3 regions of the Ferdinandcohnia sp. SAFN-114 genome follow, and region 1 is predicted to be linked to each of the others. Evidence: riboswitches for the same ligand, from Rfam matches in the RefSeq annotation. Region 1 holds a riboswitch; each other region holds the start of a gene.

Evidence for each region. A riboswitch is a leader RNA that binds a small molecule or an ion and turns the genes downstream of it on or off. The one in region 1 is predicted to bind cyclic di-GMP.
Region 2: it holds a riboswitch for cyclic di-GMP, as region 1 does, so the genes downstream of both, ACR65M_RS25185 (hypothetical protein) here and ACR65M_RS20640 (EAL domain-containing protein) in region 1, are expected to answer to the same signal.
Region 3: it holds a riboswitch for cyclic di-GMP, as region 1 does, so the genes downstream of both, ACR65M_RS08840 (sensor domain-containing diguanylate cyclase) here and ACR65M_RS20640 (EAL domain-containing protein) in region 1, are expected to answer to the same signal.

The regions. Positions count from the first base shown of each region.
Region 1 covers NZ_JBPFDQ010000078.1:12,631-18,336, reverse strand. The annotation lists gene ACR65M_RS20650 (LytR/AlgR family response regulator transcription factor) at 1-244, opposite strand, end outside; gene ACR65M_RS20645 (ATP-binding protein) at 273-2,570, opposite strand; cyclic di-GMP riboswitch class I at 3,366-3,450, shown strand; gene ACR65M_RS20640 (EAL domain-containing protein) at 3,736-4,056, shown strand; gene ACR65M_RS20635 (methyl-accepting chemotaxis protein) at 4,921-5,706, shown strand, end outside.
Region 2 covers NZ_JBPFDQ010000129.1:3,468-9,173, forward strand. The annotation lists gene ACR65M_RS25130 (hypothetical protein) at 68-391, opposite strand; gene ACR65M_RS25135 (hypothetical protein) at 428-610, opposite strand; gene ACR65M_RS25140 (hypothetical protein) at 650-793, opposite strand; gene ACR65M_RS25145 (hypothetical protein) at 857-1,099, opposite strand; gene ACR65M_RS25150 (hypothetical protein) at 1,239-1,526, opposite strand; gene ACR65M_RS25155 (hypothetical protein) at 1,547-1,879, opposite strand; gene ACR65M_RS25160 (hypothetical protein) at 1,970-2,137, opposite strand; gene ACR65M_RS25165 (hypothetical protein) at 2,216-2,443, opposite strand; gene ACR65M_RS25170 (hypothetical protein) at 2,466-2,696, opposite strand; gene ACR65M_RS25175 (hypothetical protein) at 2,690-3,088, opposite strand; gene ACR65M_RS25180 (hypothetical protein) at 3,085-3,618, opposite strand; gene ACR65M_RS25185 (hypothetical protein) at 3,984-4,361, opposite strand; cyclic di-GMP riboswitch class II at 4,549-4,631, opposite strand; partial or broken gene ACR65M_RS25190 (helix-turn-helix domain-containing protein) at 4,624-4,746, opposite strand.
Region 3 covers NZ_JBPFDQ010000021.1:1,758-7,463, forward strand. The annotation lists gene ACR65M_RS08830 (hypothetical protein) at 1-218, shown strand, start outside; gene ACR65M_RS08835 (YxcD family protein) at 206-493, shown strand; gene ACR65M_RS08840 (sensor domain-containing diguanylate cyclase) at 650-1,840, opposite strand; cyclic di-GMP riboswitch class I at 2,180-2,243, opposite strand; gene ACR65M_RS08845 (ABC transporter ATP-binding protein) at 2,525-3,634, shown strand; gene ACR65M_RS08850 (ABC transporter permease) at 3,624-4,442, shown strand; gene ACR65M_RS08855 (ABC transporter permease) at 4,432-5,235, shown strand; gene ACR65M_RS08860 (ABC transporter substrate-binding protein) at 5,232-5,706, shown strand, end outside.

The sequences.
Region 1 (5,706 bases):
CAGTAATAAAAATAACATGTAAATTTGGAATTACTTCCTTACACGATTTAATAGCTTCCATCCCATTTAAAAAAGGTAAACCTATATCAACTAATGCTACATCTGGTTTCTCTCTTATAACCATTTTAATTAATTCTTCTCCATTAGTGGCTTCGGCCACAATTTTATAATCAGTAAACCTCTCGATTAACTTCTTTACAAGTTTTCTGGAAGATAAGTCGTCTTCCGCTATTAACAATCGCACTTACTACTCCCCCTAATAACTAATTAGACTAGTATTTTAGGATACTATACAATGTAGCTAAAAGTTCCTGAACATCAATCGGTTTGGTTAAATACTTAATAAACCCTTTTTCTAATGCATATTTCCTTTCATCCTTCATGGCATTTGCACTTATTGCTACCACAGGAATATTCTTTGTTTTATCATTTTGCCGTATTCTTTTTAATACTTCATACCCATCTATATCAGGTAAATTCATATCTAGTAAGATAATATCGGGATTACGTTCGATTATATTGATTAACCTTAGACCTTCCATCCCATTATTTGCAGATAACAACGATAATGAAGGTTCTCCATAAATAATTTTTTCTATTAATCGACGATTCGAGGCATTATCCTCAATATAAAAAATTTGAAACGCATTTGGAAGTTTTTTATATGAAACTTTATTATTTGTTTCATTAGGCTCCTGTAGTTCTTTAATTGATTGATTGGAAATAGGTAGACAAAACCAAAATTCATTTCCTTCAATTTCTCTACTACTTACCCCTATTTTACCACCCATTAATTTTATGAGCTGTTCTGTTATAGAAAGTCCAATTCCTGTACCTTCTTCCGTAGTATGAAGGCGAATAAACGGATCAAATATTCTTTTTTGCATCTCTAACGGAATACCTAACCCATTATTGTTTATTTTAAAAATAACGTAGTCTTTTTCTAAATAACAACTAATAAAGACTTTTCCATTTGGCCTATTATACTTAATTGCGTTATCAAGCAGATTCAAAAATACTTGTTTTAAACGAATGGAATCCCCTTCAATTGCTATCGTTTTAAATCGACTCGTTTGGTTAATGATAGTAACGTTTTTTTTGTTTGCCAATGGTTGAAGTAATTTAATACAATCTTCCAAAACGCTATCGTAATAAATTTCTTCTGTATTCACTTTTAAATTTCCAGTCTCAATTCTAGATAAATCCAAAATGTCATTTATTAGTTTTAACAAATGCCTTCCGGCTTTTAATATTTCTTGAATGGAATCTTGATGGTTTTCATCTAATCCTTCTTCTAAGTTGAGAAGTTGAGCAAATCCTAGAATTCCGTTCAATGGTGTTCTTAACTCATGACTCATTTTTGATAAAAAATCGGATTTAGCCTTATTTGCTTTTTCGGCTTCTTCTTTAGATTTCTTTATAGCAAGCTCCAACATCTTGTGTTCGGTAATATCAATTAGTTCGAAGATATCCCCGTTAAATTTCCCACGAATAAATAAAGGTAAGTAGTGACATTCTAGAATCTTATTATTCACTGTTTCCAGTTCAATTACTGAGTATTGCTTGGTTGCCCTAATAGAATTAAGAAAGCTTAAAAATACGTCTGGTTTTTTAAATAGATAATGTAAATTTGGTGCATAGGTCCCAACATACTGATTGGAATCTCCATCTAAACATAACATTTTAAGCATTGATCTGTTGATTGCAGTTATTTTTCTTTGTAAATCAGTAACAACCACCCCACTCTTTAACGTATTAAGTAGTAATTTTTGGTACTCATGTGCTTCAAATAATTTAATCTCTTGTTCCTTCTGGAATGTAATATCTTTAAAAGATACAAGAGTACCTTTTCCATATTCCAAAGGATAGTTAAGTGGTTTTGAATTTACAGAGTACCAGCTCACAACACCATTTTCATGCTCTTTCCCCATAATAAAGTTGTTAAAGGAAACTCCCAATTCCTGTGTAACAATTCCTGGCAATTCGAAAAAAGATAAAGTTGTTCCATCCTCTTTTAAAAATTTTAAACCCATGCATAGTAATGTACTTTCATTATAATATCCAGACTTCATACCGAACTGTAATTCTACATTTTGATTTAACGCAGTGACTTTAACATTATTATTCTGGTTGCATTTCTCTACAAGAAAAATCCCTTCTGACATTGTTTCAAGTACTGTTCGAGATAAATTTTCGATTTGTTGAGCTTCTTCTTCGAGAACTTTTCTATCCGAAATATTGATACTGGTACCAACTACCTCAATTACGTCTCCTTGCTGAAACACAGGCCTTAGTGTACAAATATAGCTAAAACCAGCTATAAAACTCTCGAAAACACAATGTTCCCCGTCCCATGATTTTTTATAATATTCCAATTTCTCAGCTGCATAGTCTTCCGGGTAAAAATCAAACAACGATTTACCTACTATATCCCTGGGCTCAAAACCTAATTTATATAACAATTCTCCATCACAAAATGTGTGGATAAAACAATTGTCTTTTTTTATAAATTTGTAAACCATACCTGTATCTGAAAAAGTTTGTTTTATTTCTCTAGAGTATTTACCCACTTTAAATTCTCCTGTTTTATAAAAGTTACTTAAAATTATAAAAATATAACATTATAACGAGTGTTTACATTATAAGTAACACACATTCCTATGTCCATAATTAGATTATGGAATTATACCGGTTATTTTAGTTATAATACATCAAACTAGGGCTAGGACAATCAATGTCGATAAGAGGAAACTATTTTTAGGTACATTTATTAGACACAACTTCCAAGTATTGTATATTAGAACGAGAAATTCTCCTCATAATCATCCTTTTTCTGCTTTTTAATTATATTATCCAAGTCAAATCCTACTTTTCTTATTGAACTAACCAGCACAGTTAGCCATCCGTGAATCGCAAAAATCAGCTCTTCACCACAGAGAATGAAAATATCCTAAGATGTATATAATGGTTCAATCTATAAATCAATGAATAATAGCTCTCTTTTTTTACGAATTAGGAGGGTCCTCTTTGATGTTGTCTCTTTTTGTAATTAGAGATGTTTATTTTCATGGTAGTTGAAGAAGTTACTTCTGTGTCCTTTTTATTTTATGAACAACATTCCCATTTGTACATCCACTTTCAATGTCCTGGTGATCCTCTAGGTTCTGATACAACGGAAAGTATTTTTAAAGAACCGCTTTTTATTTTTTCATTCTTCACAACAACCACCAACCACTACTCTTTGATAAAACAATAAAATCCTATTATCCATTTTATTTTGTCTTTTTATGTAAAAACTATTGGAATTTTGTCGAAACTTAGTATAATAGTACTGTAGAACTAGTCTAAAAGTCGTAATGTTTAATATCAGATAAAGGCAAACTTATCGAAAGGTAAGGACGCAAAGCTAAGGGCCTAAAGGAGTAATGCTATGGTAGCCTAGCTGCCATGAGGAAACAGTTCAAGAGAACCTGTATTTTCTTCAGGTTCTCTTTTTATCGTGAAAATAAAGGAGGTGATCAAATATGTCAATTAAAAGGAAATATACGGGAAAAATATTTCATCATTTTCAGCCTGTATTTCAACCTAACTGATAAAAAACATTTGGATTTGAAGCTCTTCTTAGAACGAGAGATAATACCAGTCCAGAAAATATCTTTCAAAACGCAAAAATAAATAGATTGCTTTATGAGTTAGACTTATTATCAATCGAAAAGGCGATAGTAACATATTCATTTGACTGGTTATACAATAGAAGAAGGCAAACTTTTTCTTAATATTTTACCTTCCACAATTCTACATGATACATTTTTAGAATTCATTATGACCATCGTTAGAAATTATCTTTTTAAACAAGAATCTATTCTAGAAATTTCGGAATCTGAAATTGTGGAACAATATAAAACCTTTAGGGAGAGGATTTATCTTTTAAAAGAACTAGGATTCAGAATCGTAATTGATGATTATGGAAAAGGATATCCTGATATCAAGAACGTTATGGAACTAGAGCCCCCTTATTTAAAATTAGACCGTTATTTTTCTAAAACCTTGCATTAGTAATAAACAAGAACTTATTTCTTTTACTAAAAATTTTTTTATGAAAAGTAAGGGAGCAATATTATTTTAGAAGGTATAGAAAGAAAAACTGATCTAGAAACAGCTTCCAATTTGGGAGTACAGTACGCATAAGGATATCTATTAAGTAAACCTATTAAATTAAATACTAAAACACTACAATATTGAATTAGGATAGCGTTCCTGTCTCTGATCAATATTAATATAAAATATGTGAAATTGGTGTAAGGCAGAGTCCCTGCTTCTTGCTAATAACACGTTTGGTCCTTGTTAGCCAGACAAAGGGTTGAAGGTGTTTTTTATTTTGTTTAAATTACCATATAATTCTCAATTTAAAACGCTATATAGGAGAATTCTAAAATGCAAAAATTTGTCATTATCCAAGTGGACAAGGAGATTTTGCTTTACCTATTCATGGAGTTCTTTCAATAGATAAAGCAATTATGACTACTATACTTCAAACAAGCCCCTGAGTACATGAGGGCAATAGTGAAAAACGTGAAGAGGTCGTCCCCGCTATTGATATGAAACAGTTATTGTTTAGCAATTAATCCATTCTATCAGAAACTTCAAAGTTTATCTTGGTTAAGACACATGATATACATATTGGTCTATTAGTTAATCATTCTAAGGAGATTTTAGAGCTTTCAAATGATGATATTGTCCCATTTAATGATATGGAAACCTCAAAAACTCTTTAGAAAGAATAATTAAACTGATGAACAATTGATACCAATTATTAATATAACGAGATTGTTCAATCAATTATCAAGTCTAAAAATTATTAGGGAACAAGTAGAGAAATTATTTTAGAGTACAGAAAAATAAAACATTGGAGTGTAAATGATGAAAGTTTTTACAAATTTAAAGTTAGGTACAAAAATCAATATACTTGTTATAGCTATTATTCTTTCTTTGTCGGCAATTGTTGGTGTAGTTGTTAACTATCAAATCACAAAAGGTATTGAGGAATTTGCGACCGAAAAAGCAAACGGGGACCTTAATCTATCCTTCAGATATCTAAATAGCATATACCCAGGTGAATGGGAGTTAAAAGGCGATAAACTTTATAAAGGTTCAACTCTCATGAATGATAATTACGAAATTGTTGATGTAATTGGTGAAGACACAGGTGATACAGTAACAATTTTCTTAGAAGATACTCGATTAACTACCAATGTTATATCTAATAATGAACGTGCTGTTGGAACAAAAGCATCAAAAGAAGTGGTAGAATCAGTTTTAAAAAACGGGGAAAATTACTATGGAGAGGCTAATGTAGCAGGCAAACTATATCAAACTGCTTATATGCCTTTATTAGATAAAAATGAAAATCCTATAGGGATGTTATATGTAGGTGCTCCGCAATCTATTATTGAAAAGATCTTAAAAAGTTTCCTAGTAACTTTCCTAATCATTCTCGCTGTAGTAATTGCCCTTTCAACGTTAGTAGTTATACTATTTTCACTAAGAATTAAGAAAAGGTTACATTCCGTTTCAAATGCTCTTGAATTAGCAGGTAATGGCGATTTTACAGCTGAAATTACGGATAACTCAGGTGATGAATTAGGAGACCTATCTAAGAGTTACAACCTCATGACTAAGAACCTTAAAAAAATGATGAATGAGGTC
Region 2 (5,706 bases), on a different contig from region 1:
TGCTTAGCAGAGGATGCTCCTTATAGTAGTTTTATAATGTCAGTTTATTAAGTATCAAAAAAAGAACTCATACTTCTTCTTTTATGAACTTATAAACATGTTCTATATTATCCACCATGTCAGTTAGACTTAAATCATTCTCCTCATTGATTAGATTTTCTAATTCATAATATTTTGCATCCAATTCTACCCCTTCTTCTCTTGCTGCATACATCATTGCTAAAAAGATGGTTTTCAAAGATATTGGATTCAACAATTCCTTATCGGATTCATTTTCAGCTTTATCCATTAAATCTTTCCAGTGTTTCATACCTTCCTGGTCATTATTCAATTCTGTTTCCCAAAATTTATCTGGAATCTCAACTAATTTAAGTTGTTTTCTTAAGTTCATTTGAAAATTTTCTCCTTCTCAACTTGGAAAAAAACATTAACAATACCAAACTTCGTTTATTTCATCCCACTTGAATTTTTCAGCCATAGACGCTATTGACACCATTAGTGAATGGTCAAATTCTCCGCTATCATCTGTTAGATCATAGCCCAAAAATTCTAGCATCTGTCTCATTTCACTATCGGTTTTTATAACAGTTCTACTTAGTATATTTTTCATAATTCTTCTCTCCCTATTAATGTGTCTTTTTAAAAGGAATTAGTTTTCCTTCCCGCTTCTCCCAATCACTTCAAGAACCGCGGTTTTTAATACAAAATAACGAGCCTGATCATCAATGACTTGAACAACATTCCATCTCCCTTTACCATGCTCCTGAATCCATTTAAAAAAGTAATGTCCCATAAAAATCCTCCTAAATTGAAAGGAGAGTATACTCTCTAATTTGGTTTATCATATATGAATGAGCTATGTGATTCGTCCTTTTTCCTTTTTTGCTGAACTATTAGATTTTCCCTCAAGTTCTTCAATCATCCATTCGAGGAGACCTTTATCAAGGAGTTGAAAGTAAAATTCATCAGCCTTTACCCATTCGTCCTCATTCTGCAATCTCTTAGTTTCTGCTAGTAATGTTTTAACTTGTTCTAGTTTTTCGTTATCAATAGCATTTGTAACCTCTTTGGCACCTCTCGAATAAAACTTACGACCCAAAAATTCAATTACAGTAGGATGACCATCTTTGTCCTTAACAATCTTCGGAAAATGGTCAGCTAAAATCCGGCTCTAATAATCTCGATTAATCTCGTTGCCTTTCCAAGATAAAAGATTATGATGGATTGTCTTTAGTCCTTTAAGATTGCATTTCATAGTTAATTTCTTCCCAGAGTGTTTTATTTTCTTTGTAAAATCCGAAACTATGGATTAAATTTAGTAATTCATCATCACTCGTATAGCGTTTTGTGTATTTTCCCGCATTTAGAGATACCTCTTGACCGTTTTTTAGATAGGTTAGTTTAAAGCTAGAGAAACTTCTAGATTTCAGAAGTTTCTTAGCCTTAATTTTATTTCCAACTAGTTCAACATCGTGTGAAAGTAAAGTTCTTTGGAGGAATGAAAACATTTGTTGCTGTGTTTTCATATTCATTCTCTCCTTATCTTTTAAGCTCTCATACGGTTTTGTGAAGCTTGAATTGTACGATTCTGTAGCATACTCATCATTTGTTTTTCGGTATCAAGATTCATCATGATAAAATCTAAACGAATATCAACCACTGTTTTAAATTGGTCGATTTCTTTTTTGGTAATGATACCTTTTTGAATGAATTGTTGTAGTTTTTCAGAATCTGGCTTACCGTACTGGATAAGCATTTCTTCTCCAAAATCCTCATAAATAGCATTGATATCATATAACGGATCATTGGCAACCAATGAAACAGAACCGTATTCATGAGAAATCTTCTTTTCTTGATGTAACTCCTTACATTGCAACATTATTTTTTTGGCCTTCTCATATTCATGCTGATAATTATCTAGTTGAGGTACAAGTGCCCCATTCTTCAGGGCTAAAATGAGAAGGTTTGTTTAATTCCTCCCTTTTTTGTTAAAGCTAGGCTTCACATAATAGGAAGGTTCGTATCGATAAGCTCTCAATGTCTCAAGAAGGAGCTCTTCTTTTTTTATCTCTTTATGATCCATTTTTAATACTGGAATCAGTAATCCAATATCATGGAAATACTCATTTAAACCCACGTAATCAATCTCGCTAATCTTTTTCGGAACAAATTTAGCAACAACATTGAAACGGGTATATTCATGACGTTTTACTTCTTAATCAATAAGTTGTTTTTCCATTGTCTTCTTTATTGCTTTAACACGAGAATCTACATTCTTCAAGGATGGATAGATGCCTTTTTCCACTAGCAGTTGCATGATTTCAGCAGCATTAGGATTCTTTTCGAAATGAGCCCTATCGGTCCGAGAACAAGCTTTACATCTCTTTAAATCAAACGCAGGTCTTTCAGTATTGAAGCGACAATTTTCACAACTTTTACTCATGATAATTCCTCCTAAAATATGATTAAGCTGCAATTTCAGCAATGAACGCATTTGTAATGATCATTTTCTTTCCAGCTTTTAATCCCACCTCAATAAAAATGGGCTTTCCGTGTATCTCCCCAATTTGGACAGAATATAGAAAACCCACTCGACAATCGTTTCTTATAAATACTCCATCGGTCTTTAGCATTTTAAATAGTCTTTCTTGCATGTATGACGGTCTAAAATAATCCAAAACTTTGTTTTTTAACATGATAATTTCCCCATCCTTATGTGTTTAATCGAAATGATAGTATCCGAACCATAATGCAAAGACATTAATTGTCTTGCATGTTCTTGGTCTACAGCTGACACGAGATTAGATACAGATTTCCTTTCGTGATTTACAACGACTAGGAATGTGTATTTATCTGGTCTTTGGACTCCATCAAAAAACTCCCATTCTGGTAATACAGACGTAATTGGTTCTGATTTGATTATGGCAGGAGGACAAAATTCATTCTCCGTAATAATCAACAAAGCGGGATAACCTAGTAAAATCTGAAAAAGGAAGATGTCACCCGATGCAATTACCTCACCATTCTTAGAAAATGTTTTTTCACCGACTGAAAACTTAGCGTTTTTCGTATAAAAATCAAATGTCATACTGCTACACCTTCTTCCTGGAACGAAAAAAGATCGAACTCAACAGGTCTTAACTCACTCTGCAATAGCTCAATCTCCTTTAGACACTCTATTAATTTCAGTCTTTTACCTTTAGAAGAACGAATTTGAAAGGTTACTTTGCCATTAACAACCACAACCCCTACTCTTCCTTTTTGGAATAACCCTCTGCTGTCTACCATTTCGTATGATGGACGTTTTAAAAGGTCTTTAATCCAATCTTCTGTTTTCATTTTGTGATGGGATAATTCGAATTCGACTCCTGTGACCATTGGATCTAACCAGCCTAACGAGGAATCAAACAAATAGATACCACCATCAATTTCTCCTTTAAAAAAGGCTCTGTAGGCTTTCATGGATTCTCTTGGTTGATTTTTAAATGGCTCAATTCTAAAAACATGGCCATCTAAATACCATTCAAATCCATCTTTCTTTGTTGCAAAACGTAATCCTCTAAGTGCAGTACCTAATTGTTCTGGCGGAATAGGAGCAAAGCAAGTAAGTTTAAACATGAGCTACTTCCCCCTTTTCAAGACAACCTGTTGAACAATACGTTTTACCGTTAATGTGAATTAATGTTTCACATTGGCCCTTACAGATAAAACAACATGTTTCAAACTGCATGTACTAAACATCCTCTCTTAATAGCTTTTTAATTATGAGCAACTTTTATATACTCACATATTCCTCCCCCCCTTTAAACGCAAAAAAGCCCTTGGGTTTTCATAAAAAGTAGACAGTCAAAATCTGATTCTACTTTAATATGAACCCAAAGGCTCCGAAAGTTTATTAGTAACCCTGCTAACCGAAAATGGTTGCAATTTAAAAGAAAAGTTAAAAGAATATAGCTAAATTATAGCAAAGGTTACATTTTATCTCAATGTTTAATTAACTTGGAAATGGTGTCTTTTGTTATAGAAAATAAATCATTTTTATAATTTATCTTTAGGTAGTTAAGCTGTTCCTCTGTAAGCGGATATACTTCTTTAATAATACCTGATTCTCTTAGCTCCATAGCAAAATCTACCGAAGAGGAATCTAAGTATAATTCTCTAGATGTAGAGTCGATCACTTCGCAATTTAATTCTTCTTCAATATCCGATCTAATTCTTGACTCTGCTGCCAGTGCGACAAGTTCTACATACATATTATCATCTACCATAAAATACGACCTTCTAAAAAAATATTTTATTTCAGAAGATGTAATGATCTCATCTGAAATTAACTCTTCTGGAAGTTGTTCTGCTGCTTTCATTTTAAAATACACCTCACGTAAAATAATTCGTATAATATAGGCATTTTCTGACGTTTTCCTTTAAGTTATTTCAATTGTAGTATATGTGGAATGCGAAAATTGTAGAATTTAACAATTAATTTAAAAAACATTTACTTATTTATCAAAATGATTCAACTACAATAAAAAAAACCCACCTATAATACATAAATGTAAGGTCGGTTGCACTAGTAGCTCTGGATTATTCAAGTGCCCAGGTAAAAATAATCCTTCATAGCTTTCCTTATAAATCCTCAAATTTTGGCAATGTTTCTCCGGATAATAGAAAAATGTTTTCTAGTGAAACGTTTCTTTTTCCCCTTTCAATATTGCTGATGTAATTTCGATGTAACCCTGTTCGATAAGCAAATTCCTCTTGTTATATCCCTTTTTCTATTCTTAATAATCTGACTTTTTGTCCGAACTTAATTTTAATCTCATTAGGATTTAAGTAATTCATGTATTGAGTATAATAGAGAAATTAGTAGTTCGCTACAACTATAAGTTACATTTTGGGTTAAATTTTACATTTAATGTATTAAGATTATATCATATTAATGTTTTTATTTGTAAGTATGTTTTAAAACAAAAAAACACCTAAAATGTATACTCTTATATTACTTTTCATAATTGACGGTACTTAGTGATATTATATCAATGTTAATGCAATAGGTTATTTTCATAATTATTTAGAGTAGAGTTTCATTCACGTTATTCAGATAAAGAGTTTTTGATAATTAATCGGAAAAAATAATTCCTTTTAATTAGGCTGCAACCTTTCTTTTAACTAAGTACCAAACCTTTTAAGTTCCTCGAGCTGAAACAGAATAAACTAAAAAGTGCTGCTACCGGCCTCCGTTGTTTAATACGGCCATAGGAATGTACCACTTCTGCCATTTAATTTACCAACGATTACCACAAAGTTTACCACTGGTTGCCACCGTATTTACCATTGGGGCAGATTTACAAAGTTAAGGGTTTTGAAAGATAAAAATAATTCCTCCGCATGTTTAGAAAGAAATTAGGCTTTAGATGTTCAACAAACGCATCCTTATATGTAGTATCCGTTTCAAAACACAGAAATGGTGCACCTTTTATCATTTTTTACATCCAACCATAAATAAGCGTATAAGGACTTGACTTGGAGCCTCTGTGGGCATGATTGGTCTTGAAAGGCTGAAGCAGTTGTTTCAGTAGGCAAACCAGCCTTTCATACCCACCCCAAACTGCCTATTCCCTAACTTTGTTTACTTAATATATTTTGTTAATAGTTTTCATCGTAAACAATGATAGGACTTTACTTGAATATCGTTATTAACGATGAATA
Region 3 (5,706 bases), on a different contig from region 1:
GTGGATTCATGTCTGGTGGATTAATGAAAGGTCTTATGCTTGGTGGACTTGCAGGATTCCTATTCGGAGGTCTTTTAGGTGGAATGGGTATGCTTGGTTCATTTTTAGGATTAATGATTAACGTTCTTGCGATTTACGTTCTGATCTCCATCATTCGAAAAATCTTCGTCATGATTAAAGATAAAAAGAAAAAAGAGACTGATCCATGGCAACGCTAATACTTTCTGAACAGGAAATTATAAATGCAGTTTGTGTCTATATCGGCTTAAAAAAGCAAGTAAAGCCTGAAGAGGTTGAAGTGGAGCTGATGTATGACGATGAGTACGGATTCTCCGCAGAAGTATACGTGAACGATCGAAAGCAGATTCTCATTATGGCGAACTTAATTGAAGCAATTCGTTTATGGCTAGGCGAATTTCTTAACCGTGACCCATATGCCGGAATCAAACTTGTGTTGGACGACGAAGAAGGCATTATTGCCCATATCAACTAAGAAAAGCGCAGGGCGCCCGTCTATCGGCGACAAGCACAAGACGAGCGCTGACAGAAGGTGATTTTTACCTTCAGAAGCGTTTGGCTTGTGACCTCGAGCCGATGGTGCCTGGAGCTTGACAACGAGTAAAAAGCTCATCCATTTGGATGAGCTTTTTTATTTCGCTATTACGATGCGTTTTTTTCCACTTTCTTTTGCAGCATATAGCGCTTGGTCGGCTGCCTTTTTTAAAGAATCTACGGTCGTTCCATGGTGTGGATATATCCCGACACCCGTACTGATCGAAACAATGATTTTTTCATTCTCCATGATGATTGGATTTTCATTGTAATACTCATTTAATGTTGCGTAAATTTCCTTTACACACGTGTCGCTGCTATTTTTAATCAGAATCATGAACTCATCTCCGGCATAACGATACCCCTCAAACTTTTCATTACATACCGTTTTCATTCCGTATGCTAGTACCTGTAAATATAGGTCACCAGCATCGTGCCCAAACCGATCATTGACCTGTTTTAAATCATCAGAGTCTATCATCATAACTGTTATTTCATCATTCTCATTTTTGATCAGTTGTGCTAAATCCTCATGGAATGCACGGTGGTTTTTTAAACCTGTTAATTCATCCGTACGAGACATTGTGTAAATTTTCTCATATAATCTTGCTGTTTCAATCGAGTTGATCACTTGCGCACCGATCATTTGTAGTAGTTCCTCATGCTCTTTCCGATAAGCAAAATCTTTAAAGCTCTGAGTTGAGATGACACCTTTGACCTGGTCATCAATGACAACGGGTACAAAAAGACAGGAGCTTGTGTCCTCGTCCCCCTCACCCATTTTCGTATCATATTCAATGTTCTGGTTTTGATGTTTGAGGTGGACGATTTCCCTTGTTTTGATGACTTTTGATGTGTAGTTTTCGCCAAAGTCTACGGTACTTGGAGGAGCTGGTTCGCCATTATCCATAATAAAGACTAAATGAATATGTTTGTCACCAGGATTATGCAATGCAATATAAAATGCATCAGTAGGCATAACACGTGAAACCATTTCATAAGACTTTTGGAGAAGGACGGATTCATTTAATGTTTTACTGCAGACTTGTGCGAAATCATGTAGGATTCGGTAATGCTTATTCATCCAATGCATGTTTTCCATTTGTTCGTTTATTTCTTGGAGTTGATTTAAAAGGGTACTGGTAATCTCTTGTTCTTCTTTTTCCTGACATGTTTGATTAAGTAAAGTACGAACCTCGTCAGAAATTAGAGTCTTCTCAGAACCAATCATCTCAATTAGTTCGCTTAATTTTTTTAGCAAGTTAAGATTCTGGATTGTTTTCTCCATGTAATCACTTCCAAATTTTTTTAGAGGATGTTCCAAAATTCGTTTGAAATGTTCCAATTCCAAAAATCTAGTAATATAGTAGCAACATATTGTTAATAAATTGGTATAAAAAAAGACTAATCATATACCGATTAATCTACGTTCTTTCGATACGAGCTGTACTCGGTAACTGGCTGGCATGTCCAAAATGAGGATGTTCCAAAACTCAGGTAAAAATGACACATAGAATTTCTGGGTTGGCTTACTTCTACGTTCCTCACGTATAATTACATACGCTCTGGTACAAAAAAGCTACGCCGCCTTGAACTTCTCGGTCCTTTTTATCTTCCATTTTGAACACTAGTGAACTTTAGCCCCTATAGTTTTGCGTCTTCATCTTTCAATGAATTTGCCCTTACTTTATCCAATTAACTCATTAAAGAAAGAGTATTTTAAATAGTACTATAATTATATTTCTATTTTCCTCTTTGGTCAATGAAATCGTTATAATCTTTTGCTAAAAACGGGAAAATTTTCCTATCCCAAATGCCCTATACACTTCTCTTGTTTCAATAAGAAAATAGTCTTCCCTAGTTTTCTGACTTGACAATTATAATTATTATTGTTTTTTTTGCCGATTCGTGTATAATTATGCCGGATTACGTTATGAATCTTATCTCTATTAATAGAAAGAAGGGGGTTGCTATGAACAGTATACCTATTATCCAATTTAAAAATGTCACAAAGCAGTATGACAATGATCCAGCTGTTCTCGACAATGTTAGCTTTGAAATAGAAAGAGGAAAATTTTATACTCTTCTCGGTCCATCTGGGTGTGGAAAAACCACGATACTTCGGTTAATCGCAGGATTTATTGAACCATCAAGTGGTGAGGTTTATTTTAATGGTAAAAAAGTAAATACGACACCTGCAAATAAACGTCAAGTAAATACAGTGTTTCAGGATTACGCCCTGTTTCCACATCTTAATGTATTTGAAAATATTGCTTTTGGGTTACGTATAAAGAAATTGAAGCAATCTGAAATAGATAAAAAGGTAAAAGAAGCTTTAAGCTTTGTTAATCTTGCAGGCTATGAAAATCGTGAAATTCAAGAAATGTCAGGTGGTCAGAGACAGCGTGTTGCGATTGCACGTGCAATTGTTAATGAACCCGAGATTATCTTATTGGATGAACCATTATCCGCTCTCGATTTGAAGCTTCGTACCGAAATGCAATACGAGCTTCGCGACCTTCAGAAGCGGCTTGGTATTACTTTTATCTTCGTTACCCATGACCAAGAAGAAGCTCTTGCCATGTCTGATGAGATATTTGTACTTAATGAAGGAAAAATTCAACAAAGTGGTACCCCAATTGATATATACGATGAACCAATCAATCGTTTTGTTGCTGATTTTATCGGTGAATCTAATATCGTAAAAGGAAAAATGCATCGGGACTTTCTCGTAGAATTCGTCGGAAAGACATTTGAATGCGTTGACCAAGGTTTTTCAGACAATGAATTAGTCGAAATTGTCATCCGTCCAGAAGATTTAGAAATTACTTCTGTTGAAAAAGGAAAACTACAAGTTGTAGTGGATTCCCAGTTATTTAGAGGAGTACATTATGAAATTTGCGGTTTGGATAAGGATGGAAATGAGTGGCTTGTTCATTCAACTAAGAAGGCTAAAGTTGGCGAAGAAATTGGACTTCATTTTGACCCAGAGGCAATACACGTTATGCGTCTTGGTGAAACAGAAGAAGAATATGATCGTCGTTTAGAGGCATACGTGGACGGGGAAAGCCATGGAAAATAAGGTAACACGTAATCTTGTTTTTATCCCTTATGCATTATGGATTCTCATATTTGTTATCGCTCCAGTTACACTTGTTCTCTATTATTCTTTTTTTGATATAGAGGGAAATTTATCTTTAGTAAACTATAAAACATTCTTCACACCCGTTTACTTAAAAATGACGCTAAGCTCTTTTTGGTATGCGTTTTTAATTACTGCTGTAACTCTATTGGTGGCATATCCTACAGCATATCTAATTACAAGAACAAAGCATAAACATCTTTGGTTATTACTAATCATTGCTCCATCTTGGATTAATCTACTATTAAAAGCCTATGCTTTTATCGGGATTTTTGGAACGTATGGAACAGCTAACGCTATTCTAGAAGTGTTTGGTATTGGCTCTAAACAATTATTATTTACAGATTTTAGCTTTGTGTTTGTGTCTGTTTATATTTTTATTCCGTTTATGATTTTACCAATCTTCAACTCACTAAATGAATTGAACCCTAGTCTGCTAGATGCTTCTCGCGACCTTGGGGCATCTAAATGGACTACGTTTCGTCGTGTGATTTTCCCACTTACGATTCAAGGGGTAAAATCAGGCTGTCAGGTTGTATTTATTCCTGCTCTATCTTTATTCATGCTGACACGACTAATTGCAGGAAACAAAGTGATTACACTTGGTACTGCCATTGAACAACAGTTTCTTGTCACTCAGGATTGGGGCATGGGTTCAACAATAGCTGTCTTCCTGATTATTTTTATGGTAGTAATTATGGTCGCAACTGGAAACCGCAAGAAACGAGGTGCTAAAAATGAAAGATAAACTGGCTATTTCTTCTAAGGCGTATCTATTTATTATTTTCTTCATTTTATATGCACCGATTTTCTATCTCGTGTATTACTCATTCAATAGTGGTGGCACGATGAGCAATTTTGAGGGCTTTACCTTGGATTGGTATAAGGAGCTATTCGGGGATACTAGACTGCTAATCATCGTGTTAAATACATTTGTGATTGCCTTGCTTTCTGCTCTTGTATCGACCATTATTGGCGTGCTTGGAGCCATTTGGATTCATTCGATTAAACAAAGACAAACTCAAAATACTTTACTATCGTTAAATAACGTCTTGATTGTAAGTCCTGATGTCATTATCGGTGCTTCCTTTTTAATTTTATTAACAATGGCTGGAATTAAATTAGGATTTTATTCTGTGTTACTTTCACATATTGCCTTCAGTATTCCAATCGTTGTACTTATGGTACTGCCAAAACTAAAAGAGATGAGTCCTTCTTTAATTGATGCAGCGAGAGATCTCGGAGCAAGCCAATGGCAGGTTCTAACAAAGGTGATTATTCCTTACATCACACCAGGAATTTTTGCTGGATTTTTCATGGCCCTTACGTATTCCTTCGATGATTTCGCTGTTACATTTTTCGTAACAGGAAATGGTTTCTCAACGCTATCTGTTGAAATCTATTCTCTTGCACGACGAGGAATCTCGTTAAATATTAATGCATTGTCAACTCTTCTCTTTATCTTTACAATGCTTCTTGTTGTTGGATATTACTTTATTGCACAACGAGGAAACACACGTGGATTGGGGGTTCGAAAATGACGAAGCTCATCCGTGCTTTTATATCAATTGCACTTGTATCTGGTGGGTTACTCTACCTTATCCACCATTTAAATTCATCTCAGGGTCTCGCTGGTGGGAACACGTTGACGATTTATAACTGGGGCGACTATATCGACGAAGAACTCATCGATCGTTTTGAAGAGGAAACTGGAATCAAGGTTATTTATGAAACCTTCGACTCTAATGAAGCGATGATGACAAAAATCGAACAAGGTGGAACCACCTACGATATCGCGGTGCCATCTGAATATATGATTGATAAAATGCGCCAAGAGGACTTACTCATCCCTCTTGACCATTCAAAACTACCAAATTTAAAAAACATTGATGAACGGTTCATGGATCTTCCTTTTGATCCGGGTAATCAGTACTCAGTCCCATATTTCTGGGGGACGGTCGGCATTGTCTATAACCCCACCATGCTTGATGGTAAAGAATTTACAAGCTGGA